DNA from 2 places in the Sporosarcina sp. FSL K6-6792 genome. Region 2 is predicted to be linked to the other one. Evidence: a T-box and tRNA genes for the amino acid it is inferred to sense, from the RefSeq annotation. Region 2 holds a T-box; the other holds one or more tRNA genes.
What was found. The T-box of region 2 lies ahead of metG (methionine--tRNA ligase). A T-box ahead of a tRNA ligase gene usually reads a tRNA of that ligase, here a tRNA-Met.

Region 1: it has a tRNA-Met gene. The T-box ahead of metG (methionine--tRNA ligase) is inferred to sense a tRNA for this amino acid. The anticodon was not compared.

The regions. Positions count from the first base shown of each region.
Region 1 covers NZ_JBBOSA010000001.1:3,087,599-3,103,500, forward strand. The annotation lists gene MKZ26_RS15030 (hypothetical protein) at 1-211, opposite strand, end outside; gene MKZ26_RS15035 (ABC transporter ATP-binding protein) at 204-1,028, opposite strand; gene MKZ26_RS15040 (ABC transporter substrate-binding protein) at 1,221-2,204, shown strand; gene MKZ26_RS15045 (iron ABC transporter permease) at 2,204-4,168, shown strand; gene lepB (signal peptidase I) at 4,267-4,812, opposite strand; partial or broken gene MKZ26_RS15055 (hypothetical protein) at 5,488-5,814, shown strand; partial or broken gene MKZ26_RS15060 (cysteine hydrolase) at 5,914-6,061, shown strand; gene MKZ26_RS15065 (MFS transporter) at 6,350-7,567, shown strand; gene MKZ26_RS15070 (aspartyl-phosphate phosphatase Spo0E family protein) at 7,752-7,925, opposite strand; gene MKZ26_RS15075 (putative polysaccharide biosynthesis protein) at 8,145-9,737, shown strand; gene mazG (nucleoside triphosphate pyrophosphohydrolase) at 9,739-11,208, shown strand; gene MKZ26_RS15085 (RNA-binding S4 domain-containing protein) at 11,195-11,485, shown strand; gene yabP (sporulation protein YabP) at 11,574-11,870, shown strand; gene yabQ (spore cortex biosynthesis protein YabQ) at 11,867-12,334, shown strand; gene MKZ26_RS15100 (FtsB family cell division protein) at 12,389-12,808, shown strand; gene MKZ26_RS15105 (S1 domain-containing RNA-binding protein) at 12,938-13,366, shown strand; tRNA gene MKZ26_RS15110 (tRNA-Met) at 13,804-13,877, opposite strand; gene MKZ26_RS15115 (SpoIIE family protein phosphatase) at 14,092-15,902, shown strand, end outside.
Region 2 covers NZ_JBBOSA010000001.1:622,661-638,562, reverse strand. The annotation lists gene mce (methylmalonyl-CoA epimerase) at 1-94, shown strand, start outside; gene MKZ26_RS03045 (acyl-CoA carboxylase subunit beta) at 99-1,646, shown strand; gene MKZ26_RS03040 (M20/M25/M40 family metallo-hydrolase) at 1,664-2,785, shown strand; gene MKZ26_RS03035 (chemotaxis protein CheW) at 2,800-3,276, shown strand; gene MKZ26_RS03030 (DNA polymerase IV) at 3,514-4,698, shown strand; gene rnz (ribonuclease Z) at 4,715-5,653, shown strand; gene MKZ26_RS03020 (YbaK/EbsC family protein) at 5,793-6,269, opposite strand; gene namA (NADPH dehydrogenase NamA) at 6,621-7,640, opposite strand; gene MKZ26_RS03010 (serine hydrolase domain-containing protein) at 8,080-9,102, shown strand; gene MKZ26_RS03005 (GNAT family N-acetyltransferase) at 9,169-9,729, shown strand; gene MKZ26_RS03000 (hypothetical protein) at 9,853-10,341, shown strand; T-box leader at 10,621-10,889, shown strand; gene metG (methionine--tRNA ligase) at 10,941-12,572, shown strand; gene MKZ26_RS02990 (hypothetical protein) at 12,814-13,290, shown strand; gene MKZ26_RS02985 (aminoglycoside adenylyltransferase domain-containing protein) at 13,584-14,162, shown strand; gene MKZ26_RS02980 (Cof-type HAD-IIB family hydrolase) at 14,215-14,988, shown strand; gene MKZ26_RS02975 (DinB family protein) at 14,998-15,459, shown strand; gene ccsB (c-type cytochrome biogenesis protein CcsB) at 15,570-15,902, opposite strand, start outside.

The DNA of each region.
Region 1 (15,902 bases), 2.5 Mb from region 2:
CAGCAATGAAAAAACCATGCCTTCTCATATAAATAGATGTAGCGACAGTATTCGTTGGGGCACCAGACAAACTTTGAATTATCTCAAATAGTTTGTCGCAACCTGATTCGGATAACATATCTGCCGCCGACATAAACGTGGTCGCCTGTTCACCGATACGCACACTGAAACGTTCTAGTGCAGAAATGTGTTCTGCGTGTAACTTAAGCACCCGTATTTTTCCGAAGTCCCGGTACGATACAACGGCCCCGTCCGAATGGAACACAGTGTGGTGTACCGAAAAGAGGGTCTGTGGAAACTTGACACTCCATCCCAAACACAGCTCGGACTAAATCGCAGGTAATAATATTCTCTGGCTTGCCTTGCGCATGAACACCGCCATCTTTAATGGCGACGATATTGTGCGCATAACGGGAGGCCAAATTCAAATCGTGTAGCACCATTACAATGGTACGGCCTTTTTGTTCATTTAATTCGAACAGTAGATCAAGAATTTCAATCTGATGCGTCATGTCGAGGTAGGTCGTTGGTTCATCCAATAAAATGACGTCTGTATCTTGAGCCAGTGTCATTGCAATCCATGCACGCTGCCGCTGACCACCTGATAACGTGTCGATCGATTGATCTCGTAGATCACTTATCCTAGTCGCTGTCATTGCCGCTTCTGTTTTCTTCGTGTCCTCTTCAGTCCATCTTGAGAGCCACGATTGGTGTGGATAGCGTCCTTGTTTCACAAGATCATGTACCGTCAGCCCTTCAGGTGATACAGGTCCTTGTGGAAGAATACCCATTTTCTTTGCTACATTACGTGAAGACAGCGAGTGGATATCCTTACCTTCAAGTAAAATAGAGCCGTCAGATGGTTTTAAAAGACGGGCAATTGAACGGAGTAACGTAGACTTACCACAGCCGTTACTACCGACGAAAACAGTAATTTCGCCTTTAGGAATCGATAAATCCAGGTTTTCAAAGAGAAGATTATCTTGATAGCCAATCGATAGGTTTTCAGCTTTTATTGAGGTATGCATTGGAATGCCTCCATATCTATAGGGAATCTAAATGATTTTCATTTTCAATTAGAGATAAGCATAGCATATTTAGCATCTATTGAGAATGATGGTCATTTATTTTTGAATAAACTTTACAAAGCCGTCTAATCAAGTTTAAACTACTAAATGAGAATAATAATCAAGATATAGATAAATGGAGGAATGTTAAGTATGAAGAAGTCTTTAAAATCCCTGCTTATTTTAGCGCTTTTTGCGGTGTTGTTGGTAGGTTGTTCTTCGAAGAAAGAAGATAAAGCTGCAGACAATAAAAAAGTAGAAAATAGTATAACAATTACGGGTGTTAACGGTGAAGTGACGCTTGATAAGCCTGCGAAAAAAATCGTTGTTTTAGAATGGACATATGCGGAAGATTTATTGGCAGTAGGCATTCAGCCTGCTGGGATGGCGGATATACAAGAATATCATGATTGGGTGAATATCGATGCAGAGCTTAGCAAAGACGTAGCAGATGTTGGAGGTCGCCAAGAACCGAATTTGGAGGCGATTGCTGCATTGGAACCGGATTTGATCATCGGTACTAGCTTCCGTCATGATGGGATGATTGCGGATTTAGAGAAAATTGCGCCTACAGTCATTTTTAATCCGTATCCTGAAGATGAAGAAATGGATTTGTATCAAGAAATGATAACAACATTTAACGAGATTGCAAAAGCGGTTGATAAAAAGGATGAAGCGAAACAGGTATTAGCTGACCTGGATGTGAAATATGAAGAAGCGAAAACGACTATCGAAAATGCCGGTTTGAAAACAAAAGATGTTGTCTTAACACTTGCCTATACGGGACCTCAAGCACCTGAAGTTCGTGTATTTACGCCAAACTCAATGGCTTCAATTATGTTAGAGAAAATTGGCTTAAACAACATCCATATTCCAGATCAATTTGAAATTTACGGTTCGAGTACGTATAACGTCGAAGGTCTAACGAAGTATGAGGATGCAAACTATTTGTATATCGTTCAGGCCGACGACAATATTTATGAGAAACAATTAAAAGATAATGCAGTTTGGAAGAACTTGAATTTCGTGAAAGAAGACCGTCTGTATGATCTGGGCGGAGATACTTGGTTATATGGAGGTCCTCTTTCAGCTGAAACACTGCTTAATAAAATTACAAGCACGATGGTAAGTAAGTAATGGCAAGAAAGACTTCAGGAAAACGATCCTTTTTAGTTATGATTATTGGGTTGTTCCTGTTGGTTTTATTATCTTTTATTCACTTAACACAAGGTCAAGCGGATTATACTGTTACCCAATTAGTAAAAGAAGTGTGGACAGAGGGGCGCGTGCAGGACATCGTGCTCTCTCTGCGTCTTCCGCGGTTAATAATCGGGATACTTGCTGGTGGTGCCCTTGCAGTGGCGGGGGCTGTATTGCAGACGTTGACGAACAACCCATTAGCATCTGCAGGCACACTAGGAATTAATGCAGGCGCTTATTTTTTCGTCGTTGTTTCAATGATTTTCTTCCCATCGCTACTCGGGAATTTTCCGTTTATTGTTGCATTGATGGGTGCTGTACTGTCATCCGTTCTCGTTGTAATGCTAGCAGGTAAGCAAATGGAGCCCGTTCGTGTCGCGCTGACAGGAATGATTATTTCGTTATTGTTTGCGTCGATGACAGGTTCTTTGCAACTATTATTCGAAAACCAGACGAACGGTCTCTTTTTATGGGGCTCCGGTACACTTGTTCAATTAAATTGGGACGGTGTATCGTTTGCAGGACCGGTTATCATTGTGTTCTTCGTCCTCGCGTTAGTGTTGGCAAAGCCATTGGATACGTTGTCGCTGGGTGAAGATATTGCATCGTCTCTTGGGCAAAATGTTAGGTTTGTTAAATTACTCGCTTGGGCTGTTGCAATTGTCCTTGCGGCTGCAACAGTAAGTGTAGTCGGCCCAATCGGTTTTATCGGATTAATGGCCCCGCATATTGTTCGGATGCTTGGCGTTCGGGGGCATTTGAACATTCTCCTCCAGTCATTTTTATGGGGAAGTGTCATGCTGATAGGAGCCGATGTGTTGGGGCGATTGGTTCAACCTGGACAAGAAGTACCGGTTGGTGCAATGACAGCGTTGATCGGCGGACCGTGGCTGTTGTACTTGGCATGGAAAACTGCAAAAACGCATAGTCGGGGCGACCGTCAAATGGGCGGTACATTGAAACCAGTGAAACTATCGGTTGTCATTACAATCGTTGTCGCACTTATTGTTGTTATTATTTCATTGGCTTTATCATTCAATGGCACTGCATGGACGACCGAATGGTTGAAACCTGTTGTGTGGAATTTCCGAGTCCCGCGCGTGTTAACGGCGTTCATCGTCGGGGTTATGCTTGCAGTTGCGGGGGTATTATTGCAGGGGGTATTACGAAATCCATTGGCGGATGCAAGTATTTTAGGTGTTACATCAATGGGTGGTGCCGGGGCGATGATGCTTCTCGTGTTATTTCCTGCCATTCCGATCAAATATATGCCGCTAGGTGCAGTCGTGGGAGCTGCCATTGCACTCGGTATAATTTTAGGGACGTCATGGAAAAACAATTTCCAACCGATGCTTGTAGCACTTATGGGAATTGCGATTTCTGCATTCGGCTCGGCCGCCACACAAGTGTTTGTCGTGAAAGCGAAACTCGCCGTAGCGGCTGCGCTCGTCTGGTTGTCGGGAAGTACGTACGCAAAAGGATGGGACGATGTACAGCTAGCCTTGTTGCTATTTGCGTTGTTCATCGGTCCGGCCATTTTCTTGACACGCAGTTTGGATACGTTGACGTTCGGTGATGATGTGGCGGCGGGTCTTGGACTTTCAGTAAAGTCGACCCGTGTTTGGGCATTGATCGTTGGTGTCGCGATAAGTACGGCAGCCGTTTCAATTGTAGGGACGATTGGCTTTGTCGGGCTCGTAGCACCTCATATTGCACGTAGATTGGTCGGTTTCCGTCATCTGCCTTTGCTTGCCGTATCTGGATTATTAGGCGGACTGCTTCTTGTCACAGCAGATTTTGTCGGAAGGATTCTTATTGCTCCGAAAGATATTCCGAGTGGTCTGATTGTAGCGCTGATTGGCACGCCATATTTGCTTTACCTTCTTCGGAAAATGAAATGAAAAGCGAGTCGCCACTGGCGACTCGCTTTTCATTTTGATATATATAAAACCCATTAAAATCAATCATTCTCCAAAAAAGGAGTCCTTCAAGTATATACTTATTTCGGTATACTGATTTCCGTGAATGGGTAAATCCGCAGTTTCACTTCACCAATGACAGCATCCTCAGAAATGAATCCGAAATATCGACTGTCATTACTCTTTAAGCGATGATCGCCAAGTACAAAAAAAGCGCCTTCAGGTACTTCCTCTTGCCCTGTAATTTCCGCTAACGTGAAATCTCCAGTTATCCGATCCGTGATTGGATCTCCATCAATACGCTTAGCATAAGGCTCATCATACACACTTCCATTAACGTACAATATGTCATCAATCATCTCAATACGATCTCCGGGTACTCCGATGACCCTTTTAATGTATTTATCTGTTGCATTCGGGGCATTAAAAACAATCAAATCGAATCTGTCAATCATGCTCACTTTACTCACAATAACACGGTTATTATCTTCGAAGGTCGGCAACATGGATTCTCCTTGCACCTTCGTTGGTACAAATAAAAACTGGTAACAGATAAAAACAATTGCAGATGCAAATAATAGTGATTGTATCCAAGAAAACAACTCACTTTTCACAGCTTTCTCCAATCATATCTCCCCTTCCGATTAACGTCTTTATCTATTAGTGTACAAGACGGGACCCATTATTAATACTTTAAACATGAATTTTACCCACTATAAGTAAATTTAGGGTGATGATTAGGGGGATACATACCTATGTAGGAAGTAGATAATTGAAGAAGGATTTAATAGTTAATGGATTTCACTTGGATTATATAAAGGGAATTTGAAACATTGGAACAAATTGAACGTCTAAATATGTTGACATAAAAAATCCACTCAACAACGCTCGGCGCTAGGGGATGCCTCCCGCAATAAGCCAGACAGAAAACCGCTGTCAGTCTTATTGCTTCGGCTACCCCTATGAGGCGCCTTCGCTGGAGATTATATAGAATCATTAGTTCAACATATATACTATATTTTTTGTAATAAATATTCCCTTTTTAAATCCGCTTCGGCGACTCCTTTAAAGGCTTCAAAACTATAATCTATATTGTGTATCTTTCTAGCAATTTTCTGTATAACGATCTTTTGGAGTTTGAGTTATTTTTTTGTATATTCGGCGGGGAGCCGTGGGACATAAATATTAATAGTGCCTGTTCAACTTAAAAGTAAGCTAAACAAGCAGAATCTAACTATGCAAAAAGGAGAATGATTTTATTGAAACCTATTATAAAGGCTGGATTTATAATTGTAATCTGCATGTGGCTTGTAGCGTGTGGAAACAGCGTACAAGTGGGACATAAAAGCGGAGAGATTTTTACACCACATGAAACTGACATTGTTCAAGTAGGAAGTGATGTAGAGAACTTGGAAGTTATGGATCAATTTGTAGAGGATTCAAAGAATGAAATGGAAAGAGAAGTTCGCTATGTAGTTTTTGAAAACGAAAGCGCTGATCCCACAGCAGTTTATACGTTAAAAGCTCGTAAAGACTTGGAAGCTGGACAAAGTTGGGTTGAGATATCACGGGACTGGAACTATGATGCAGAGGGTCATGACCTTATTGAGCCGCAACAGTGTAGCAGCGTGTCCAAGGATATAGAACGAGGTGCATTTTATCTGAATGAATGCTTCCATACGTGGGAGATTAAACTTATGCCCATTGGTGAAAGTAATAACAATACCTCAGATGCCACAGCCGCCTTTGGAAAGATGGATCAAAATGATACCTATTATGATACAGAAACTGTACATACTATATCGCCTAGCGACACTACATGGTGAATTTGCGACAATACTTACACTAGAGCAAGTCCTAAAAAAGTATTTATAGCATTTTTCTTTGACTACTGTGAAAGTTAAACTTTGTGGGTACATTAGCTTTATGGATTTTGTGAATAATATTCTGAAAATTCGTATTCAAACATATCAAATTGACGTATAATAGAGTTATATAACTCATTCTTACTACCTCTATAAACATTATTATATTGTAGCATTTTTTGCATTTTGCATTTTGTATTTTGTGTTGTAAAACAATAGATTTTAGGAGGTATTTGTCGAGTGTAAAACTACCCTGTACTAATCAGAATTAAATTTTGATTGTAAAGGGGTAGTAAGAATGAAGAGTGCATCTTTCCGTTTTCTTTGGATTGGCCAATCAATGGCCAATTTGGGTGATATTTTTTATATTGTGGGGCTCATTTCAATTTTATATGCTTCGACAGAGTCACCATTTATATTGGCATTGGTACCATTTCTCAGTATGTTTGGTCGTTTTATTAGCGGGATGATTTCCCCGCTACTGTTAAATCGATATCCATTAAAGACCCTGCTTGTTCATTCGCAAGTAAGTAAGACATTATTATTGTGGTTGCTAGCGCTTATCTTAGTATTTCACATAACGTCGAGCATACTCGTTATAATAAGTTTCGTATTTACAATTGCATTCTTAGACGGTTGGGCAGCACCAGCAAGCCAAGCAATGTTACCGCGCTTGGTTCCCAAAAACGAACTTGTGAAAGCCAATAGCTACTTCTCCATCATTTACGAAACAGTAAATTTAGGTGGCTGGGCAATTGGCGGTCTGCTTGTTGCATTTTTAAGCGGTCAAGATGTCATTTTAATCACGTTGGCATTGTATCTGGTTGCTACTTTACTGATGACTAAAATTGTTGATCCAACCGAGTTTTACAGGAAATTTTCCGAAGGTCGTCAAAGCGGTGAGCTAAAAGAAGGTTGGCAAATCGTTTGGAGAAACCCGTTGTATAAGAGTCTTTATGTGATCATCGCATTTGAAGCAGTCGCAAATGTTGTATGGATTGCTTCTATACTCTACGTCTTCGTGGCTGAAATTCTTGGTGAGAATGAGTCTTGGTGGGGATATATTAATACATCGTTCTTTTTAGGAATGGTCGTCGGTGGGATTATATGCTCACGTTTTACCATGGTATTTGAGAAAAACTTAAAGTATGTTTTGATTACTTTTTCCTTTGGAATCAGTATCCTGACACTTCTTTTCGGTTTAACGACAATTGCTTGGCTGTCTCTTGTCCTTATGGGACTCATTGGGGTTTTTCAACAACTAAAAGCAATTGCTGCAAACACATTTCTTCAAAAATCAGCCAGTCCCGAAGAACTCCCAAAAATTTATGCTGTAGAGAGTTCGCTGGTGTCGTTATTATTTGCAGTTTCCTCTTTACTGTTTGGCGCACTTGCCGAAATATGGGATGTGCAAATTACTTTTATAATTTCAGCAATATTGTTAGGAATAGCAGCAATATATGCTGTGATTCGCCATCGTCATTTTTCTGTAAAGGAATCAATGATCAATCAGTAATGGTGAAAAGTGCAAAAAGGAGCTAAAACCATAGCGGTTTATAGCTCCTTTTGCCGTGTTATATAGTGAAGTATTGAACCCAGTGTAGGCGCCTTACAGGGGTAGCCAAAGCGTTATTCAGTGGAATCATTTAGTCAGCTCGTATAGTTGACTATTTGTGTTCAGAAGACGACACATCATTAGGTCATTGTATAGCCCGGATCCCCTGATATCGATTCAATAAGGTGTCCAGCTCTTGGCTACGTGCAACGACAACCGGATGACTCAAACCAAAATGCTTTGCCGTCGCGTACATATCATTTCTTTTTAATTTTATTAATACGGATAGAACACGCTTTTTAGGAATTGTTTTTACCATCCTTTGTCCCCTCCTATTTACCTTTTTTTATCATTCTATTCTTTGATATAATTTAACAGTTAAATGTTTACAAAAACTTATACCTATGTCTTTCCCATAACGTTGTACAATTAAACCTCTTATTAATTTAAATTAGAATACTCGATGTTATCCTGAATATCGTCATTATTCGTTCATGATATAATGGGTGTACTATGTACGAAAGAAAGAGGCACGATTATGGCGCAACAATGGGACATGAAAACGTTTATGAAAGGTGCGTCGATTCTGACCATCTCTGCAATCATTGTGAAATTACTTGGGGCAGTCTATCGAGTTCCGTTCCAAAACCTTGTCGGTGACAAAGGGTTTTATATTTATCAGCAAGTGTATCCGTTCATTGGCATTTTTATTGTCTGGACGTCGTACGGTTTTGCCGTGGCGGTATCGAAACTGCTTGCGGGAAGTACGAGTCGCGGTGAAGCAAAAGCGATGATGCGTGTGGCATTTACCTATCTACTTTTATTATCAGTGGCCTTTTTTGCTCTATTAACTATTTTTGCGCCATTTTTCGCGCGCTCCATGGGTGATGTTGAGCTCGTACCTCTCCTGCGGGCTGGCGCGTATATTGTTTTACTGATGCCGGCATTAGCGGTTTTGAAGGGTTCATTTCAATCGGAAGGTCGGATGGTACCTGTTGCGGTTTCAGGCGTTGGTGAGCAGGCTTTCCGTGTAACGGTCATTCTCATAGGTACATGGATTGCGGTGCGGTCAGGTGCTTCTCTCTACGTGGCAGGTGAGGTAGCGATGTGGGGGGCGGTTGTCGGGGAAGGTGCTGGCGTTATTATACTTGCACTCTATTTTCGGAATACGTTCAAAGGACCATTAGAAAAAGTGGACACGTGGCGAGTGGTGAAAGAATTGACTGTTGTCAGTTTAGGGGTCAGCGCAAGTTCACTTATTCTCCTGATGTTTCAATTGGCCGATTCATTTACAATCTATAATATCCTGCTATCTAATGGTTTTGCGGCGGATGCAGCCATGGTGATGAAAGGTGTCTACGATCGTGGGCAACCGCTCGTACAAATGGGGATTCTAATTGCTTCGACATTAGCGCTCGCGATTGTTCCGCTTATCGCTCATCATTCGGCAAAAAAAGCGGGACGAGGGGCATTACCGTTTATCCGGCTAACGTTCCGAACCGCTTTCCTATTCGGTTGGGCTGCAGCGGCAGGGCTTGCACTTGTTTTGCCTTATGTGAATGAAATGCTGTTTGAAACGCGTGATGGTTCTGTAGCCCTCATTATTTTCTCGTTACAAATTCTCTGGTTATCGCTTATTTTACCGTTAACAGCGATGCTTCAAGGTGCGGGGAAAGTTAAAGTACCAACGCTCCTGCTTATCGGTGGGTTGGTTATAAAAATCTTCGCAAATCAACTTCTGGTTCCTCTATGGAATGTTACGGGAGCGGCGATTGCGGGCAATATCGGTTTCGCAGTAATTACGTTTGGGTTACTGCTTTACTTTAAAACAGTATGGCCAATTCGCCTTGCACCAACACGTTTTTACGGATGGGTGATAGGGGCAACTACTCTCATGATTGCGGTTGTTTTACCGTGGATGCTCATTGCAGACGGGTTTTTATTTGACCAGTTACCGGGTCGGATTGAGGCGACACTTATCGCATTAACATCTGTTTCGGTGGGAGCGGTTGTTTTCCTTTTCGTCATTATGAAATCACGTATAATGGCAGAGAAGGAATGGTTTCTTCTGCCATTCGGTAAACGTTTAGCTACATTGCAATTACGACTTATTAAAAGAAAAGGTGAATAGTATGCATCAGTTAACAATTATTGGTCTCGGCGCGGGTGATCTTGACCAATTGGCGCTAGGGACATATCGAAAGTTGAAAGAAGCGAAATATATTGTCGCGCGTACGGACCAGCACCCTGCTGTCGCTGAATTAAGAGCGGAAGGCATTGTTCTAATGAGCTTCGATGAAATTTATGAAAAACACGACTCGTTCGAGCATGTATATGATGAAATCGTAGAACAGCTGCTCCTTATGTGTGCACAACAACCAGTGACCTATGTAGTACCGGGACATCCGCTTGTTGCGGAACGGACAGTCCAATTATTAGTCGAGAAAGAACGCGAAGGTTTAATCCAAATGGAAATTGCGGGGGGGAATAGTTTTCTTGACCCGATTTTTGCAGCGTTGCGCATCGATCCGATTGAAGGATTTCAACTACTCGATGGTACGGATATGAAACGCGATGATGTCCAGATGAAGCAACATATTCTAATTGGACAAGTGTATGATGCGTTCGTGGCATCTGAAGTGAAACTGTCATTAATGGAGAAGTACGCCTACGACCATCCAGTGACGGTTGTAACGGCGGCAGGTTCTACGGGAGAACAATTGATTACAGTTCCGCTATTTGAACTGGACCGTGTCACTGAAATTAATAATTTGACTACCGTTTATGTACCGCCTGTAGTTGAAAGAGAAGCGCGATTGAAAGATTGGTCGACGTTCAGGGAAATCATCGCTGCACTGCGCGCTCCGGACGGGTGCCCATGGGATCGTGAACAGACGCATGCATCGTTGAAGCGGTATTTGCTTGAAGAAGCACATGAACTGCTTGAGGCGATCGATAATGAAGATGACGACGCAGTGATTGAAGAGCTTGGTGATGTACTGTTACAAGTATTCCTTCATGCTCAAATTGGCGAAGACGACGGTTATTTTGCCATGGAAGACGTGCTTCAATCGGTAGGATCGAAAATGATTCGTCGCCACCCGCATGTTTTTGGAGATAAAAGCGTGGTAAATTCAGAAGAAGTTCTGCAAAATTGGCAAGAAATCAAGCAACAGGAAAAACCGCAAGCCGACTCACTCTTGGAAGGTCAAGAACGTCCTTCTTCATCACTTTTAACGTCACTTAATTATCAAAAAGAGGCGGCAAAGGTTGGGTTTGATTGGCCAACGATTGACGGTGCTTTAGAAAAATTTGATGAAGAATGGCTGGAGTTCCGTAAAGAACTAGAGAGTGGTACGAAATACAGTCAAATGGACGAGCTAGGTGACGTTCTGTTCACAATCGTTAACATTTCACGCTTCCTCAAGTTATCTCCAGAAGAAGCAATGGTCCATGCAAATCAAAAGTTCAACAGACGGTTTTCATTTGTCGAAAAGAGTGTGAAAGATGGACAAGGCAAGTTTACTGACTATACACTTGATGAACTTGAAGAGTTTTGGAAACTAGCAAAAAAAGGGGAAGATAATGATGAGACTCGATAAATTTTTGAAAGTATCTCGACTAATTAAAAGACGGACACTCGCAAAACAAGTAGCTGATCAAGGGCGTATAACAATAAATGAAAAAGTGGCAAAAGCGTCATCGGTTGTAAAAGAAAGCGATGAATTGGCCATCCGTTTCGGTCAGAAGATTGTAACGGTAAAAATCAACATGCTGAAAGAGACGACGAAAAAAGACGATGCAGCCTCAATGTACACGATTTTGAAGGAAGAGAAGCTTGAAAAAGTGGAACCAGAATTCATGGATGATGAAGACTGAACAACATGACAGGGAATTTTCCTGTCATGTTTTTTTATGTCCTAGCATAAGATAGCTGTGAACGTACAAGCAAAGGGGGAAGCATATAATGCAATTTCAAACTGATAGTCCTACGTACGCAATTCCATCAGGAGACCATGTCGTCACTATGCGCAACAGAAAACGGATGGATCTCACGTCTGTAAAATCAATCGACCGCTTCGATCAGGAAGAATTTCTCGTTCGAACATCGCAAGGATTATTGCAAATCCGGGGAGAGGAACTGCGCATTGTTCATCTCGATGTCGATAAAGGGCTTCTAACGCTAGAAGGAACGGTCGGCACTATTCAATACGATGAAGAAGAATCAGGTTCAAAAGGTTTCCTCCATAAATTGTTTGGATGAGTCTATCCGTTCAATTTCTTAGCCTGCTTGCCATGATTGGGACGGGCATTGTTGCTGGGGCATTCATGGACATGATTGGAACAAGTACCGCGCACGCCGGGAAGAAATCGATTATTCGAAAGCGTGCGGTTTGGCTTGAAGTCATTGGATGGGTACTCGTCGGATGTTGGACGTTTTACATCCTTTATCTCGTCAGGGATGGGGCGTGGCGGATATATGATCCAGTTGCACAGATTAGTGGAATGTTGCTATACGTAACTATTTTTTATAAGCCGTTCCGATTTTTCGGGAGGATCTTGTTGGTGTTGTTAATAAAGCCGCTCTTGTTCCTCGTGCGTCTGATTGTATCTATTATCAGTCTAGTCATTCGTTTTATTGTGAAAGTCTTTGCAGTCCTCTTTACACCATTTGTTAAAATATTCCGTATCATTTCCGGAAAACTCTTTAAAAGAAGGGTGAAATGATATATAATTTATGGACTAACAAATTGTAGTGTGTGAAGAGGGGAAGTGCAGGACGTGGAACAGAAACAGCAGAGGAAATCGTCCGAAAGGGTCGCATCGATTCAAACTGAATATGTCCGCTCACTTCAAAAGAAAGAGACTAGGAAGAATGCGCGGAAAGTCCGTTTATACCGTAGACTGGCTGTTTTTGCTATTGCGGCAGCCGTTATTCTAGGTGGTCTGACGAATATGTTCATCAATCAGAAACAGACGTTGGCAGCGAAAGAGTTGCAAAAAGTCGAGGTGCTGGCCCAGCTTGAAGGGGTGCAGGAAGAACAAGAAATGCTAAAAAGACAACTTGTGAAATTGAATGATGATGACTATATCGCAAAACTCGCACGCAAGGAATATTTCTTGTCTGAAAAGAGCGAAATCATTTTTTCAATACCCGAAAACAAGAAAAAAACAGATGAACAAGACAAAGGAAAAGAGTAGTCTTATTGACACTCTTTTTTTATTGGCTATAATGGAAGTAAGGATCCTGCAATTTGCAGGGCTCATTAATACGGTTGCAAGGCTCCCAGCGCGGGGCCCGCTTAAATTTTAAGGAGGAGCATTTTTTTTATGTCAATTGAAGTAGGCAGCAAGCTAGAGGGTAAAGTAACAGGAATCACAAACTTCGGGGCGTTTGTTGAGCTACCGAATGGCTCAACAGGCCTGGTCCATATCAGTGAAGTGGCGGACAATTATGTCAAGGACATCAACGATCATTTTAAAGTCGGTGACATGGTTGAAGTGAAAGTGATGAACGTCGGTGCAGATGGTAAAATTGGGTTATCGATTAGAAAAGCGAAACCTGAATCTGAACAGCGTCCAGAACGTCCTCAGCGCCCGCAACGTCCGCGTCAAGGTGGTGGCCGTCCTGCTATGGATCGCCCAGAGAACTTTGAACAAAAAATGGCAAAGTTCATGAAAGATAGCGAAGAGCGTCTCTCTACTTTGAAAAGAGCGACAGAATCGAAACGCGGTGGCCGTGGCGCAAGCAGAGGGTAACTTGCTAGCTGTTTCAATTCATGAAAAAGTGTACGAATAGTATGAAGAAAAGCAGTGAACAAATTGTTCGCTGTTTTTTTGTGCGGAGAATTGTCATGGTAAATGGCGAAACTGTGATGGAAATCGTGAATTGTCATGGCAAACGGTGAAACTGTAACGGCAATCGTCTGAACTGTCATGGCAAATGGCGAAACTGTGATGGCAATCGCGAATTGTCATGGTAAATGGTGAAATTGTGACGGCAATCGTCTGAACTGTCATGGCAAACAACGAAACTATCACGGGAAATCACATAAACCGTCACAGCTCCCCAAACAATCGCGCATTTTTTCATTGCAAAAAAAAGCAGTTCCTACATCGTGAATTCACGATGTAGGAACTGCTTTTTTAGTAATTTATTGTCCAGCTCCTGGACGTTTGTATCTGCATTTCATAAATGGCGGCAGAGGGGATCGAACCCCCGACCTCACGGGTATGAACCGTACGCTCTAGCCAGCTGAGCTACGCCGCCTTTGTATATTCTAGTTAGCACTTGTTGCCGCTTGATCAGAACAACAATACTTATAATACAAGTGAATCAATGCAGTGTCAACCCGTCTTAGGAAAAAAGAAAAAACAGTTCGGAATGAGTCGAAACATTTTGTTTTCTTGTTGTCATGAACAGACAATTTCTTTCCATCTGCCTATGTATACTCAAGGCATAGCAGACATAGGGGGAATGAGGAATGAAACTAATTGATCATTTAGCACGTCCAGTGGGCCATCCAATTGGTATGTATGTCGAGATGATTGGAAAACGAAAAATGCACATTTTAGTTGCGACTCTATTCTTGTTTGGATCTTTTTTCTTGTCGCAAGCCGTATTGTTCGATGCAGCGGTTCCTTTTTTCTTGCCAGTGTGGGCACTTGCACGGGCTCGCTTCAGAAAGCATCTCATATGGGTGTTCATTGGTGGGATGTTTGGAAGTGCATTCCTTGGTCTTGGACAGGCTGTTATCCATCTATTGATGCTCGCGTTATTTAATGCGGTTATTAAATATCCGCTCATGCGAAAATCAGTACCGCTAACAGTAGCGGGATGCATTATCGTTGTTCAAGTGTCGTGGCAATTCATTATGCATATCGGGCAACCACCAGTAAATGTTCAATTATATATTGGCTTTGAAGCAGTTCTTGCTTTGTTCATGACTTTTTTCCTCTTTGTTGCTTTTCCTGCCGCAGATCGAATCTTCTTTGGTAAATGGACACCTGAACGTCTTGGAGCGGCTTGCCTTGTCGGTGCGTTGGCTACAACTGGCATGAGTGGACTTATGCTAGGTCCTGTTTCGGTTTCAGGTACGCTCATTCATCTGACAATCTTGCTTGCGGCGCTTGTGGGGGGGCTTCCATTTTCAACAACAATCGCAATGATCATCGCTGCTATTGTGGGGGTGGCAGAATTGTCCTTCACCGGAATGATGGCGGTGTATGGTATGACTGGATTTTTTGCAGGCACACTCCGCCGTTTCGGGAAAATTGGCATCGTGTTAGGAGGGGCCTCTGTATCGGGATTTTTCCTAATGTATGATCTGACCTTGCCTCTTGATACTTCACACTTTATAACACTCGCAACCGCGACGATTATTTTTTTACTGATCCCTTCGAAAAAACTAGAGTCGATTAAACGCATTTTTTATCCGGAGAATACAGAGACTACTGACAAACAACAAAAATGGTTAGCAGAGCGGCTCGATGAACAACTAGCTGATTTCAAAAAGTTCTCTGAATTTATGTCGACGCTTGTTGGCGACCGATCTTCCCCCCACGATAATGCAGATGTATTACCTCAGCAGGTTATACCAAAAACTTGCCAGTCTTGTTTCCGTTATGCCAAGTGCTGGGAAGGTGCAGATAATGATATGGGTGGGCTTCTTAGTGAGTGGGAAATGACCTATTCTATGACGAAAAAAGCTAAGCGTCATCGTGTTGAGGAGAAGATTAAATATAAGTGCGTCCGATTCAATGGATTAGTTACGGAACTTGAAGAACAAGCTGCCAGTCGTTTATTGACGGGACAACTTCAGCATGGACGAAAAATGCTTGCCCTCCAGTTGCGTGATATGAGCACCCATCTGGACAAAATCATGAATGAAGTAAAAGAAGATTTGACTGTTTATAAGCCTGCCGAGGAAGATTTGGCAAAACGGCTCCAAGAGAAAGGGATTGAGTACTTCCAGATTGATGTTTTACCAGGAGAGAGGGGTGCGCGTCGCATCATCTGCTGTATTCCTGAGAAAAGATCTGATTTTGAAACGGATACGACAGTTGCCGAAAGGTTTATACTACCAATTCTTGAAGAAATGTACGATGAGCCGTTCAGGGTCGCCAAATCTGCCGTTTTACAGGACCCTTTTCCACATATACAACTAACGTTTGGTTCGGCAGTTCGTTTTACCCTTGATTATGGTATCGCGGCAACAGCAGGCGGCGAAACCTTTCACGCAGGTGATGCATATGAAGTGTTCCCAATTCATGAAGGGTTGACGGCGGTTTTGTT
Region 2 (15,902 bases):
GGGTGCTGGTGGAGCCGATGTGGCGTTCCTCCATCCTAAATCATCATTCGGCGTATTGTATGAGCTATGCGATAAAAGCGGCAAAGGGGACTGACAAAATGGATATCTATGATAAAATCAATGAATTGTATGATAGAAAAAGAGTGATTGAACTTGGTGGCGGAGACGAGCGAATTGCTAAACAGCATGAAAAAGGGAAGTTGACCGCAAGAGAACGAATTGACTTGCTGCTAGATCCGAATTCATTTGTTGAATTAAATCCGTTTGTTATCCACCGTACGCGTGACTTTGGGATGGACAAGCAAGTCGGCCCAGGCGATGGCGTGGTAACTGGCTACGGGAAAGTTAACGGTAGACCATTATATTTATTTTCACAGGACTTTACTGTTTTTGGAGGAGCGCTAGGGGAAATGCATGCCATGAAAATCGCCAATGTCATGGATCTCGCTGCTAAAAATGGTGCACCATTCATCGGACTGAATGATTCGGGTGGAGCCCGCATTCAAGAAGGTGTCGTCTCGCTTGACGGTTATGGTGAAATTTTCTACCGTAATGCTATCTACTCGGGTGTTATTCCACAAATATCAGTCATTCTTGGGCCTTGTGCAGGCGGCGCAGTTTATTCGCCAGCCATCACGGACTTTGTATTCATGACGGATGAAACAAGCCAGATGTTCATCACAGGACCGAAAGTAATTGAGACGGTTACTGGGGAGAAGATTTCGTCTGAAGACCTCGGCGGTTCAAAAGTACATAACTCAATCAGCGGGAATGCCCATTTCCGTGGTAAAGATGAGAAGACTGTTCTCGAAAATGTCCGCAAATTACTTGCTTATTTACCACAAAACAATACAGAAAAACCGCCAGTCGCAGCTTATGACGAAGCAGATGATTACCGTGCAAATCTGGCTGATGTTGTGCCCTATGAAACCATTCGTCCATATGACATTCGGAAGGTTATCGAACAAGTCGTTGATACGGATTCCTTCATGGAAGTTCAAGCAGAATTTGCAAGAAATGCTGTCGTCGGATTGGCCCGTATGAAAGGGGAACCGGTCGGACTCGTTTGTAATCAGCCGAAAGTAATGGCGGGTGGCCTTGATATTGATTCATCCGATAAAATTGCACGTTTCATCCGATTCTGTGACTCTTTCAATATTCCAATCATTACTTTTGAAGATGTAACTGGATTCTTCCCGGGCATTAAACAGGAGCATGGTGGTATAATTCGCCACGGTGCAAAAATTTTGTACGCTTATTCGGAAGCAACTGTGCCAAAAATAACGGTTATCCTACGCAAGGCATTTGGCGGTGCTTATGTAGCACTGAACTCTAAATCAATCGGAGCAGATATTGTCTATGCTTGGCCAAATGCTGAAATTGCAGTTATGGGTGCGCAAGGCGCTGCGAATATCATCTTTGCCAGAGAAATTGCCAATAGCGACGATCCGGAAGCAATGCGCGCAGAAAAAATCGAGGAATACCGAGAGAAATTCTCAAATCCTTACGTTGCGGCATCACACGGCATGGTCGATGACGTTATTGATCCGCGTGAAACACGCATTAAACTATTGCAAGCACTTGACATGATGCGCAACAAGCAAGAGACTAGACCGAAGAAGAAACACGGTAATATACCGTTATAATTAAGGGGATGCTTTAAATGAATAAACAAAGACTACTAGAAGAATTTTTGGAACTCGTACAAATTGATTCTGAAACGAAAAACGAACGGGCGATTGCTGATGTTTTAACACTAAAAATGGAAGCACTCGGTTTTGATGTTGAGGAAGATGATTCTGACGATCGCACTGGACATGGCGCAGGTAACCTTATTGCGACGTTGAAAGGGACTACTGAAGGCATCGATCCAATTTATTTCACATGTCATATGGATACTGTCGTTCCTGGTCAAAGTATTAAACCGGAATTGCGTGATGACGGTTATGTCTATTCTGACGGTACGACAATTCTTGGCGCAGATGATAAAGCAGGAATTGCGGCTCTATTTGAAATGGCACGTACATTGAAAGAAAGTGGTAAACCACACGGCGATATTCAATTCATTATAACAGCAGGTGAAGAAAGTGGACTAGTCGGGGCGAAAGAGATGGATGCGTCATTGATTACGGCGAAATACGGCTATGCTGTCGACAGTGACCAAAAAGTTGGCGGAATTGTAACTGCTGCACCTTTCCAAGCAAAATTATGGACGACAATCCATGGCAAAACAGCACATGCTGGCGTTGCACCTGAAAAAGGAGTTTCTGCCATCAATATCGCGGCTAAATCAATTTCTGCAATGTCCCTGGGTCGCATTGACTCAGAAACAACTGCTAATATCGGACGCTTTGAAGGTGGACAAGCAACGAATATTGTCTGTGATGAAGTTCGTATTTTAGCGGAAGCAAGATCTATCAATCAAGAAAAGCTGAATGAACAGATAGAACATATGATTCGTACATTTGAGCGGACTGCTGAACTAATGGGCGGAACAGCTGAAACAGAAGTTCAGCTGATGTATCCAGGATTTAGTTTTGAAGAAGACGCAGAAGTCGTGCAAACGGCGATGAAGGCCATTACGAATATCGGACTAACGCCACAGTTAATGACTAGCGGCGGTGGAAGTGACGGTAATGTATTCAATGGCGCAGGTATTCCAACAGTTACACTAGCTGTTGGTTACGAAGAAATTCACACGAAAAATGAGCGGATGCCTGTTGATGAGTTGAACAAGCTGACAGAACTCTTGCTTGAAATCATCCATGTAACAGCGAATAAGTAAAAGGGGGTAAAAGGATGAGTGATTTAAAAGCAGTTATTGTCCAATGTGGTAACGAGGAATACGCGATTGCAGTTGATACTGTCGTGTCAATTGAGCGTCTTGAACAAATAAACCCGATTCCACATCTTCCTGAATATATGCTCGGACTTATGCGGATTCGTGGGGAACTTGTTCCGATTCTGGATTTTGAACAGATTCTCTATGGTAAAACTGCACAAGGATATGAAGATGCACGTGTTGTTGTAGTTCAAACTGGCAGTTTATACATTGGTTTACTTGTACTGAATGCGAAAGAAATTCTTGATATTCCAGAAAGTGCTTTAACTTCCTCGGGACTTATTGCGTACTCAAGAACACCTTATTTCACAACAGTTGCAAATTTAGAAAACCGAATGATTACCGTTGTCGATCCTGAGATTTTATCCCAAACGCTTGCTGGGATGGATAAAATCGGCGAGTATGTGGAAGCACAACTAGCACAAGAAAAGTAATCTGTAAGCCGGGCAGTGGCATCTGTCCGGTTTTTGCATGTTATAATTAAATATATTAAACAAATGGATACCTAAAAAACTAAGTGAAGGCGCCCTAAATGGGGTAGTCAAAGCCCTAAGAATGGTGGCTAAGTTGCTTGGCTTAGGGCGGGAGATATCCCCCTTGCACCTGAGCGAATTCAATGGCATTCTTTATTTCTACATAAGTAGTATTAAAGTGAAGGAGGGGAATATGTCTTGACGACGGTTAGTGATTCACAAGCAAAGGTCATTCTTCATCTGGATATGAATAGTTTTTTTGCATCCGTTGAACAAGCGCATGATCCTTCCTTGAAAGGTATCGCAATGGCGGTTGCCGGTAATCCAAAAGCACGAAAAGGCATTCTTGTGACATGTTCGTATGAAGCAAGATCGTTTGGCATTTACACGACGATGACTGTCGGTGAGGCGAAACGGCTATGTCCAGATCTGGTAATTGTCCCGCCAGATTTCGAAAAATATCGAATCGCTTCGTCTGCTGTTTTCGACTTGTTACGAACCTTTACTGACCTTGTAGAACCGGTGTCAATTGATGAGGCGTATATCGATATTACTGCGATTGGTGGATTGACCAATGCTGTGAATATTGCATCTGCTATGCAACAACGTCTTTTGCAGGAGCTTGACCTGCCGTGTTCGATTGGTATCGCGCCGAATAAGTTTCTTGCGAAGACTGCATCAGATATGAAAAAACCGATGGGTATTACGATTTTACGAAAGAGGGAAATTGAATCTATCTTGTGGCCACTTCCGGTTATTGAAATGCATGGAATTGGGAAAAGTACAGAGAAAAAGATGAATGAGTTGGGCCTTTTCACAATCGGGGATTTGGCAAAAACAGATGAGATCACCATAAAATCGTCTTTTGGGAAACACGGCATCCGACTACATGAACGTGCAAATGGTATTGACCACCGTCTTGTAGACCCTGAAGCTGCTGAAGAACGTAAAAGTTTTGGCAGCTCAACGACATTACCGGTAGATGAAACTGATTTGGATGAATGCCTGAAGGTTTTCAAATGGTTGGCGTCCAAAGTAGCGGCCCGTCTTGATACTAAACAATTAGCCGGCACAGTCGTCATGATCCAAATACGTACAGCAGACTGGCGTAATCATTCTCGAAGCAGGACGGTCCTTAATCCACTCTATAAAGAACAAGATATTTATAAAGAAGCTGCAGATTTATTTACAAGGCATTGGGATGGCGAACCAATTCGTCTTCTTGGTATTACCATATCAAATGTGGTTATGATGAATGAACTGCATGAACAGCTATCAATTTATAACTTTGAAAAACATGCGAAAGAAGAGACAATGGATACTTTGCTTTCGCAGTTGGAACAAAAATTCGGTCCTGGAACAGTGAAGCGGGGCATGAAATGAAAGGTGGATATCCGTTATGGAACTACAATTTTTAGGAACTGGGGCGGGTATGCCGTCCAAAATGCGTAATACGTCAGCTGTCGTTTTGAATTTATCGGCCGAAGGGGACGGTTATTGGCTATTCGATTGTGGGGAAGCGACGCAACACCAGATATTACATACATCGCTAAAACCACGGAAAATCGGCAAGATATTTATCACGCATTTGCACGGCGATCATATTTTCGGATTACCCGGATTGATTGGCTCGCGCTCATTCCTTGGTGGCGAGGAGCAACTTGACATTTATGGGCCAACTGGGTTGAATGAATGGATTAAGACAACGTTGCGCGTAACCAACACGCATTTAAACTATGAGCTAATTGTTCATGAAATCGGGGAAGGCGTTGTTTTTGAAGATGCCGATTACCGTGTAACGGCGAAAAATTTACAGCATATTATCCCGTGTTTAGGTTATCGGATTGAGCAAAAGCCTCTTCCAGGAAAGTTACTCATCACCAAAGCGAAAGAAGCGGGTGTACCAAACGGTCCGCTACTGAAACAGTTGAAGAGCGGAGAAGATGTGATATTGGAGGACGGGCGAGTTGTTGCCAGTTCGGACGTCACCGGGGAACCGCAAGAAGGATTTATAGTTGCCATTCTTGGTGATACAAATTATTGTAGTGCCGCTGTTGAACTGGCGCAAGACACGGACATTCTTGTTCACGAGGCTACGTTCGATATAGATACGGGAAATCTGGCGAAAGAATATGGACATTCAACAATCGGTGATGCAGCACGGGTGGCGCAAGAAGCAGGAGCTAAAACGCTTATTGCCAATCATATTAGTGCCCGTTTCATGCCTAGCGACGTGGCGCAATTGCAAAAACAAGGGGAAGCCATTTTCCCTGCACTCCATATTGCAGAAGACTTCTCAAGGTTCGAATGGAAAAACGGCGAAGTTATTCGGGACTAAACATGAATTCAGGGTGATATAGGTGCTTTTCAGCCGTGACATCTACTTGAACATAGCAATATCTTATGTGAAAATATGTAAGCTGAAACCCGATTTTTCCTATTGCAGGAAGAATCGGGTTTAGTGTATGTATCAAACATTATTTCACAGAAATAACTTGTCCATTTGTCATTTTCTCGAGTTCATCTGGTGTTAATTGAAATACTACTTTCGGATGTCCAGCAGCAGCCCAGATCGTTTCATACTTGAAAAGATCTTCGTCAATTAAGGTTAGTACAGAGTTTTTATGCCCTAATGGGGGAACCCCGCCAATAACAAAACCTGTGGATTCACGGACAAAATCAGCATCTGCTTTACCTAGTTTGTCATTTAGTGTTTGAGCAACTAGTTTCTCATCAATGCGATTGATTCCACTCGCAACAACTAATAGCGGCTCGTTTGTACTTTTTAGTTTAAAAATAATCGATTTAGCAATCTGCGCGACCTCACATCCTAAGGCATCTGCCGCTTCTTGAGCAGTCCGAGCGCTGTCTGTCAATTTGACGACCTCGTTTGGATGTCCTAATTCCAATAGTTTCTCTTGTACTTGTTTAACACTCGTTGTTAAGTTCTGCATTTATCCCAATCCCTTCAAACATTTTCGTTTAATAGACAATATTCTACAAAGTTATAACCTTTACCTTTATTTTTGGTGAACACTCAGAAAGGTTATATAACTCCATTAGGAGATATTTGGAACTACTACGTAGAATTGAATGAGTTAGACAAATACTTTATCTGGTTCGTGAAGTTTCCACGAATTTTATATCTCGAGTAGGTGAATAAATTATATTTACTATTGGTAGATACCTAAGAGGATACTCTACAGGCATATCACTAAAAAAGTAGTAGTGCGAACCCGTGCCAGGGTTTGCACTACTACTTTTTCATTTATAAATTACTGTCCAATATTGGCAGGATAACTTATTTAAAACATCCAGCCTCGCTCATACTGTTTCGGCGACTGGATCTCAACACGAAGGTCTTTTGCCGCTGTATATGCCCAGTACGGGTCGCGCAATAGTTCGCGTGCCAGCAAAATCATATCGGCACGGCCGTTTTTCAAGATTTCTTCTGCTTGGATACCAGTTGTGATCAGGCCAACTGCGCCCGTTAATATATCGGCACCATCTTTAATTGTTTCCGAAAATTTCACTTGATAGCCAGGAAATGAATCAATTGCGGCTGGGACGACCGCTCCGGAACTAACATCAATTAGATCGACGCCTTGCTCTTTCATCCACTTCGCCATTTCAATGTACGCAACGGACGTCATGCCTCCGTCAGTATAATCATGTGCGGATATTCGGACGAACAAGGGACCTTCCCAAACAGTGCGAACTACGTCGATAATTTCACGTAACAAGCGATAGCGGTTTACTGCAGAGCCGCCGTAATCATCCGACCGTTTATTCGATAAAGGCGACAAGAATTCATTAATAAGATAGCCATGTGCACCATGGAGTTCAATGACGTCAAACCCGGCTTTCTTCGCACGAATTGCACCTTCCTTGAATGCTTGTACAGTCGTTTTTATATCGTCTATAGTCATTTCAACAGGCGATTTATACTTTTCATTGAATGCAATTGCGGACGGTGCATAAATTTCGCCGTCGACTGTCGCTTTACGTCCAGCATGTGCGAGCTGGATGCCCGCTTTCGCGCCCTGCTGTTGCATGAGATGGACCACTTCTGTTAATCCCGCAATATGGTCGTCGCTCCAGATGCCAAGATCTTGTGAAGAAATCCGTCCCGCAGGTTGTACTGCTGTAGCCTCAACAATGATAAGACCAACTTGACCGACTGCACGTGTGGCGTAATGAGTCTTATGCCAATCCTCAATCATTCCGTCTTCGTTATGGCTCGAATACATACACATCGGCGACATAACGATGCGGTTTTTAAATTCAACATCGCGTATTGTAAATGGTTCAAATAACTTTGCCATGTTTTTAACCCCCTAAATGATTAATACGATTAGTATAACAAAGGCGGGAATATAAGGCGGGGGTCCCGACTTGGAAAGATGATTGGCATTAACACGATTTCACTAAAAAGTGTCAGTGAATGGCCCCCTATATAGCAGGAGAAGTTATCATCATTCTAGAAGAGTTATCTATCAAAGGAAATTAGGTGGAAAATGGAGGCTTTATTTGTTATAGATGTACAAATGGAATATTGAGTTTCGGTAATTTTTAAGAGAGCCGTCAATAATCAAGAATGTTATTAAGGATTTCAAGGAGAATGGAAAACCTGTTATTTTCATTAGGCATTGGTCAGACGTAATTGAAGTATTGGATTACGAGGAATTTGTCAAAGAGTATAAACTATCTAACTTACGATGAAGCAAAGATATGACTTAAAACAAATACAGTGGGGGAATAAAAGTGAACATAAAAATTACAGAACAGATTGCAAAAATTCAAAGTAGTAATCATTTCTCAGGTACTGTATTTGTTAAAGATGGGGAAAAGATTTTGGCAGATGTAAGCTATGGTTATGCCAATCGTTCTGAACAATTAAAAAATCAAACAACATCTCGATATGGAATAGCGTCTGGATGTAAGCTTTTCACCTCAATTGCAATTTGTCAGCTTGTAGAAGAAGGAAAACTATCTTTTGATACGACTTTAGGAGAATGTCTTGATTTAGATTTTCCGTATTTAGACGAAAAGATAACCATCCACCATTTACTGACGCATACTACAGGAATGCCAGATTATTTCGATGAAGAAGTCATGGATGACTTTGAGGAACTGTGGGTTAAAAATCCGATGTATCACTTAAGACGTTTGAGCGACTTTTTGCCACTTTTTCAAAATGAGCACATGAAATCTCCGAAAGTAGGGCGGTTTCACTACAATAATGCAGGTTATATTTTGCTAGGTTTGATAGTTGAACAAGTAAGTGGACTTGTCTTTACTGACTACGTTGAAGAACGTATTTTTAAAGAAGCCGGCATGTTAGAATCAGGATACTTTGCGTTTGATGCTCTTCCGCAAGGGACTGCGTTAGGTTATATAGACAATTCAGACGGAACATGGAAAACAAATATTTATTCACTACCAGTAAAAGGCGGTTCGGATGGCGGAGCATATGTAACAGCAAAAGATATGGTTAGGCTATGGGAAGCCTTGATGAACCATCGACTACTAAATGAGGTACTAACCAATCAGTTACTCATGGCTCATACTCAAGTCGATGAAGATAGCTTTTATGGATATGGCATATGGATTAAGAAAAATGAAAAAGGTGTTTTTAAGTATCATGTAATGGGCTATGATCCTGGAGTTAGCTTTCACTCCGCTTATTTTCCCAATTCATCTCAAATAGTTGTTGTATGCTCAAACAAGTCCACAGGAGCATTTGACATAATGAATGGAATAGAAGAGGATCTGACAAGGGTCTAAGCCTTTTAAAAAAAATGACTTGAAACCTTATTAAAATTGACTAAGAGGAGAGTGGGAAAGTTAGATATGGAGATTTTTTTGATTGGGGAATATCTTAAAAGTGAAAGAGTAATAATGCGAGAAATTGAAGAAAAAGATTGGGTAGATGTTCATAAATATGCATCACAACAAATGGTGTGTCAATACCAGCCATGGGGACCAAACTCTGAGGAGGAATCTGAAGAGTTTGTAAAACAAGTTATTATAGATGCCAAAAAGAAACCAAGAAGTCGATTTGTATTTGCCATAATTTTAAGGGGAAACGGAAACATGATTGGGGCAGCTGAGTTAAATATCCAAGATTATAGCAATAAAATCGGAGAAATTGGCTACATTATAAATCCAGATTTTTGGGGAATGGGATATGCAAGCGAGGCAGCGAAACTATTAATTGGAATTGGTTTTGAACAATTCAATCTTCATCGTATTTATGCGACATGCGACCCAAGAAATGTTGCTTCATCAAAGGTGCTAGAGAAAATAGGCATGACAAAAGAAGGTAGAATGCGTGAGGATTTACTACTAAAAGATGGATGGCGTGATTCCCTTTTATACAGTATTTTAGTTCATGAGTGGAGTGGAAAATAGAGTGCTAAATTTTCACCAAAAGATGATAAATGACTTTAATACCGAATCGATTTCTGTGCAAAAAAAACGAGTGAAAGTTACTACTATATATAAATATAGTTTTGACGGATAGAAGGGGAAATTATGAATAGAGAACATTATTTATATGAAGAATTTATATGTATTTCTGGATTATTAAATCAACAGTTAGACATTGTACCCGTCTTATATGGTTCATTAGGTCTTGGAAAAGTAACAAATATCGACTTTTCTCCTCAAGATATTGATATACTTGTGCCCTTAACTTATTTAGAAGAAAAATGGAAATTTCTCCAACATACCATGGAACAGCTAGGCTATAGAATGGTTAACTTACAGGAACATGAATTTATTAAAAATGATATTAAAATTGGGTTTGCTTTTACGGAAGATTTATTGGAATTTGCGGATGTAGATTATACAAGTTTAAACCTATTTGAAGATGCTGGTTCAGAATATTATTTACCTACGATTTTGGATTTCGTTAAAGTCTATAATAAATCGCTAGAAGATGGCTATAGAAGAACAAAAAATAACAATAAGGACTTGGATAAATTAGAGATTTTAAATATAATTATACAGAATACATTATAATTACAATGAATATAAGTTCCCAAAATGGCATAGTCTAGATGAGGAAATAACTTACATAAAAGTAACTAGATTTATTTTTGCAATCGAAATTATTTTTGGCGCAACTCATTATTCACTAATCCCATAAATAATGCATAGTGACTCCTTCACTTGTAATAATCCACTGTAGTGTATCGCTGACGTTGTGATACAAGTATGGTTTACATGAACAACGAAATACGTTTATTTATTATTTGCATTTACACACACACTTCTCTATAATCAATTCAAACCTTATATCAAACGGCGATGACGAGGAAAAGTAATGAGACGATGTTATATAGAGAGCTTCTGTTGGTGGAAATGAAGCAAACTAGTCTGATGAACATGATCTCCGAGCTTTGCACTGAAAATCCGTGGATGAGTAGGCTGCAACAAGATTTGGCACTTGTTACAAATGTCAAAGTATACTCGCATGAATTGTAGCGACGTACTTACTAAGACAAGTGGCGTGAGCTATTTGTGAATTAAGGTGGTACCACGAGTGAAATATTAACCTCGTCCTTATCGATACGATAAGTGGCGGGGTTTTTTGTATGCCCTAAAAAGGAGGAATTGGTTTGAGCATTTTAATTGGGGGCGCGTGGCCATATGCCAATGGGTCATTGCATTTAGGTCATATCGCAGCGTTGTTACCGGGGGATATTTTAGCGAGGTATTACCGACTAAAGGGTGAATCCGTCTTATATGTGTCAGGTAGCGATTGTAATGGTACACCTATTTCGATTAGGGCCAATCAAGAAGGGCTAGCGATTCAAGATATCGCAGATCGCTATCATCAAGAATTTATAGAAAGCTTTGCGATACTGGGATTTAGTTATGATTTTTATTCCAGAACGGATAGTCAACAACATCATGAAGTTGTCCAGCGGATTTTCTTGCAGCTACTTGAGAATGGATATATTTATAAAAAAGAGATTGAACAAACGTATTGTAAGTTTGACCACCAATTTTTACCGGATCGGTATGTGGAGGGTGTTTGTCCGAACTGTGGACATCCATCTCGTGGGGATCAATGTGATAATTGTTCAACCATCCTTGATCCGCTTGATTTAATTGACCGTAAATGCAAAATTTGTGGCAATGAACCAACCACAAAGGCAACGGAACACTTCTACTTTTCATTAAGTTCATTTCAACATGAGCTAGAAGAGCAAGTTAAGAAGGTTCGGGCAAACAAAGCGTGGAGAGAAAATGCCATCCATTTATCAGAAAGATATTTGACAGAAGGTTTACATGACCGCGCTGTGTCCAGAGATTTACAAAATGGAGTTAGTGTCCCAGTACAAGGTTATGAGGATAAAAAAGTGTACGTTTGGATTGAAGCAGTATCAGGTTATTATTCGGCCAGTCAACAATGGGCGATTGACACTAATCAAAGTGATGAAGCTTTTTGGAATGAAGCGACCGTATCTTACTATGTACATGGGAAAGACAATATTCCCTTCCACTCGATTATTTGGCCATCTATTTTATCGGGTATTGGAAAGGACGCTTTTCCAACACATATCGTTTCAAACGAGTACTTAACATTAGAAAAAAAGAAACTATCAACGAGCAAAAACTGGGCTGTGTGGGTTCCCGCCATTTTGGAAAGTTATGATCCTGACTCCATTCGATACTTTCTAACTGCAAATGCACCTGAAAATAGAGACGCTGATTTTTCGTGGCGTGAATTCATTTTCAGTCATAATTCTGAGCTTCTTGGTGCTTACGGTAACCTCGTAAATCGGACGTTGAAGTTTATTGACAAGTCATTTGAAGGGGCTGTTTCTGGAAACCTGGATCTAGATATTATAGAAATGATTCAATTTAGATATGGTGAGATTGGTCACTTGATTGAACAAGGTCATTTTAAACAAGCGATTGAAACGATTTTTGAAACCATTCGTTTCGGAAATAAATACTTTGATACAAAACAACCTTGGAAAGAAATCCATGAGAACAGGGAAGAGTGCAAGAATATTTTACTTACATGTGTGCATATTATTGCAAATTGTGCTCAGTTATTATCGCCATTCCTACCTTTTTCAAGTGATAAAGTGAAAGCAATGTTGAATTTAGCACCATTTACTTGGGAACCCATAGAAAAATCAATATATCAAACCTTTCAAGTAAGTCCTTTATTTGAACGAATCGATTTAAATCAGATTGAGGTTGAATTAGAGAAGCTAAGATTGAATTCGATTTAAGCAAAGGGTATGATTGGGATAAAAATGAGCTCAATGTGAAAAGTACTTCTATGGTGTATGTGTGTAAAGTTAGAAAATGAAAGGAGCCTAATTTTAAGATACATCGAAATCGGGCTCCTCTCTAGTATTAAATCGGCGCAGCTTTGATTGTAGTTTGCTAATAATTTGAACCTTTTGTCATACTGCTCGTCTAACTAATGGAAGTAATTTGCAACCCATTGACAAAGGGGGGATATGTACTATGAAGCAAAGGAAATATGTTGTTATTTTAATGTTTTTGCTTGTATGTGTAAGTTTACTCGTTATGAATCCTTTTAAAGAAGATATATGGGATTCTAATTTTAAATTGCTTAAAAATGAAATTTTGTCAAAAAATGCAACTAATAAAAAGGTGAATTTGACCACATTTACCCCATTTGAATGGGATAAAGTTTATTCATTCGATCCATATTTTTCAAAAGAAACGATATATGAAATAATAGGATATAAGTGGGGGAATATCAGTGAAACAGTCAGTGAGGGCATGAATCAAATCGTTTTCATGAAAGACGGAAAAGTGGTTTGTTATCTATATGGTTATCCTGAGAGTAATAAGTTTGGGATATTCTTTGAAGGTACAGATTCTATAGACAACGTGAAAATTTTATATTCAGAAGATAACGAAGTTTTTGATGTGACGAAAAATGGAGATATTGTTTATTTAAAACACAGTAAATAGGATTCATTGTACTAGTGGAGAATTATGCATTTTTATTAAGGGGAGAACTTGATGCAGTAATTACCAGTTGTTGTACAGACCATTCTAAAGGACTACATCGCCTTGTTTCATGAGCGTTTACCAAACACGCTCGAAGGATTTTATATCCAAGGATCAATTGCACTGAATGCCTATGTGAATGAGTCAAGTGATATTGATTTTATTGCAATAATAAATCGCCGTTTGTCAGGAGAAGAAGTGGAAGTATTAGCCGAAATTCATAGTATTATTGCCAGTAACTATCAAAACCAGAAATGGATGGAGTCTATGTTCTTTGGGAGGATATTGGTAAACTAGAAGCTGATGATAATATTTATCCTTTCTATAACGATGGTAAATTGAGTTATGGTGCTTATTTTAACTCTATCACTTGGTGGATACTGAAAACGAATGGAATTAGCATTTTAGGTCCAGAACCAACTGCGCTAAGATTTGAAGTTGAACCACAGCTCTTAGTTTCTTATGTACATGAAAATATGAATACGTATTGGGCACAACGGATCCAAAGAATTGAGAGTTCATTGGGACAGTTACTTCATCTATCAGCCGAAGAGATTGATTTTGAAATTGAATGGTCGATTCTCGGATTGTTACGCCGATATTATACCTTAAAAGAACATAACGTACTATCAAAACTTGGTGCTGGCGAGTATGGATTGCTACATCTACCAGAGGAATGGCATCAGATAATTAAGGAAGCAATAAATGTTCGTAAAGGTGCTGGGATCGAGTTTTTCACTTCTGATGAGCAGAGAATTGAAATGGCTTTAAGATTTACGAAGTATATCATTAGTTACTGCAACAGCAGCTTAATCCAAAAACGTATAGTATGATTTAATGTCAATTTTCTCACTTTTCAACTTACTGCTACTGAAGGGGATTTTTATGGCTTACAAAATTGTGTTTTTCGATGTTGATGGAACAATAACGCACCATGAAGATGGGAGTATTTCAATTAATACTAAAGAAGCAGTCAAAGCATTAGTGAACAAAGGAATAAGAGTAGTAGCGGCAACAGGAAGACCATTATCTATGTGCGAAGAAATAAAAGCACTAGGAATAGATACGTTCATCACTGCGAATGGAGCATATGTCAAACACAATCACCAAGTTATTCATAAAGTGCCGATGGATAAAAATGTGATTCAAGAAGTCGTTGAATTTTCCTTTACAGAGAATCAAGGTCTTTCATTCTTCACTGAAGATTTTAGCATGAATGGTGTAAAAGATACTGAAATAGTAAAAGCGTTGAAGGAAACTCTATCATTGAATAACTATCCTACAATAAATAAACTGATTTATAATCAAGAGGTTTACTTAATGTGTTTGTATGCAACTGACGAAACGGTTGAGAAATACATTCAAAAATTTCCGTATCTAACATTTAAGAGATGGCATCCTTTTGTATTGAATGTACTACAAGAAGAAGTATCTAAATCATTAGCCATTATAAAAGTTTTAAAGTATTTTGACATTGATAAATCAGAGGCCATTGCGTTTGGTGATGGAGAGAATGACATAGACATGTTGGATTTAGTAGGACTTGGTATAGCTATGGGGAATGGGAATGAAAAAATAAAAACAATTGCAGATTTCGTAACTAAAAAGTCAAGTGAAGACGGAATTGAGTTCGCGTTGAAAAAGTTTGGAGTGATTTAATTGATAAATATGTTTCAGTATAATTGGCAAATCAGAGAAGACTGGTTTAAGTGGTGTGAAACCATCCCATACGAAGAACTCACTAAAAAACGTATGGGGGGTATGCAGAGCATAATACATAATCTATTTCATGTAATTGACTGCGAACAAATATGGGTTAATCAAATGCAAGGTACATCAGTCATCATTAAAGATATAAATAGAATATCAAGCCTTAATGTTGTTAAGTCATTTTCTAATCTAACCAAACCAGCAACAGAGAGCTTCATAAAATCACATACGTCTGAATCTGAAGATAGAACTTTGGTAGTAAAGAGTAGAAATGGTACTACTAATTCATTCTCGTTTGATAAAATAATTACACATATACTATCACATGAAATTCATCATATTGGACAATTATCTGTTTGGTCTAGAGAAATAGGATTGAAACCTGTATCGTCTGATTTACTATTTAGAGATTTAATTTAGTTAACAATTAAATTCAACAAACTGTTAAAAAAAACGATTCCACCATGTTGAAATGGGGAATCGTTTTTTCGTTTAGTGAGTAACATAACTCGATCTATCAATATTTTTTATTAAGCATATGAATGCAGCCCAGCAATTACAAGGTTCACGAAGACTTGATTGAAAATAATTATTCCAAAACCAATGACTGCCATCCAAGCAGTTCTTTCTCCTTCCCATCCTTTCCCTACCCTTAAATGTAGCATTGTGGCATAAAATAAGAAGGTGATTAAAGCCCAAATTTCTTTCGGGTCCCACCCCCAGAAACGGCTCCAAGCAAATTGGGCCCAAATCATAGCGAATATCAGTCCACCAAGTGTGAACAAAGGAAAACCAATGATGACTGCTCGGTAAGTAATTTCATCCATATAGTTCGCATTTACTTTATGAGTAAGTGGTTTGAG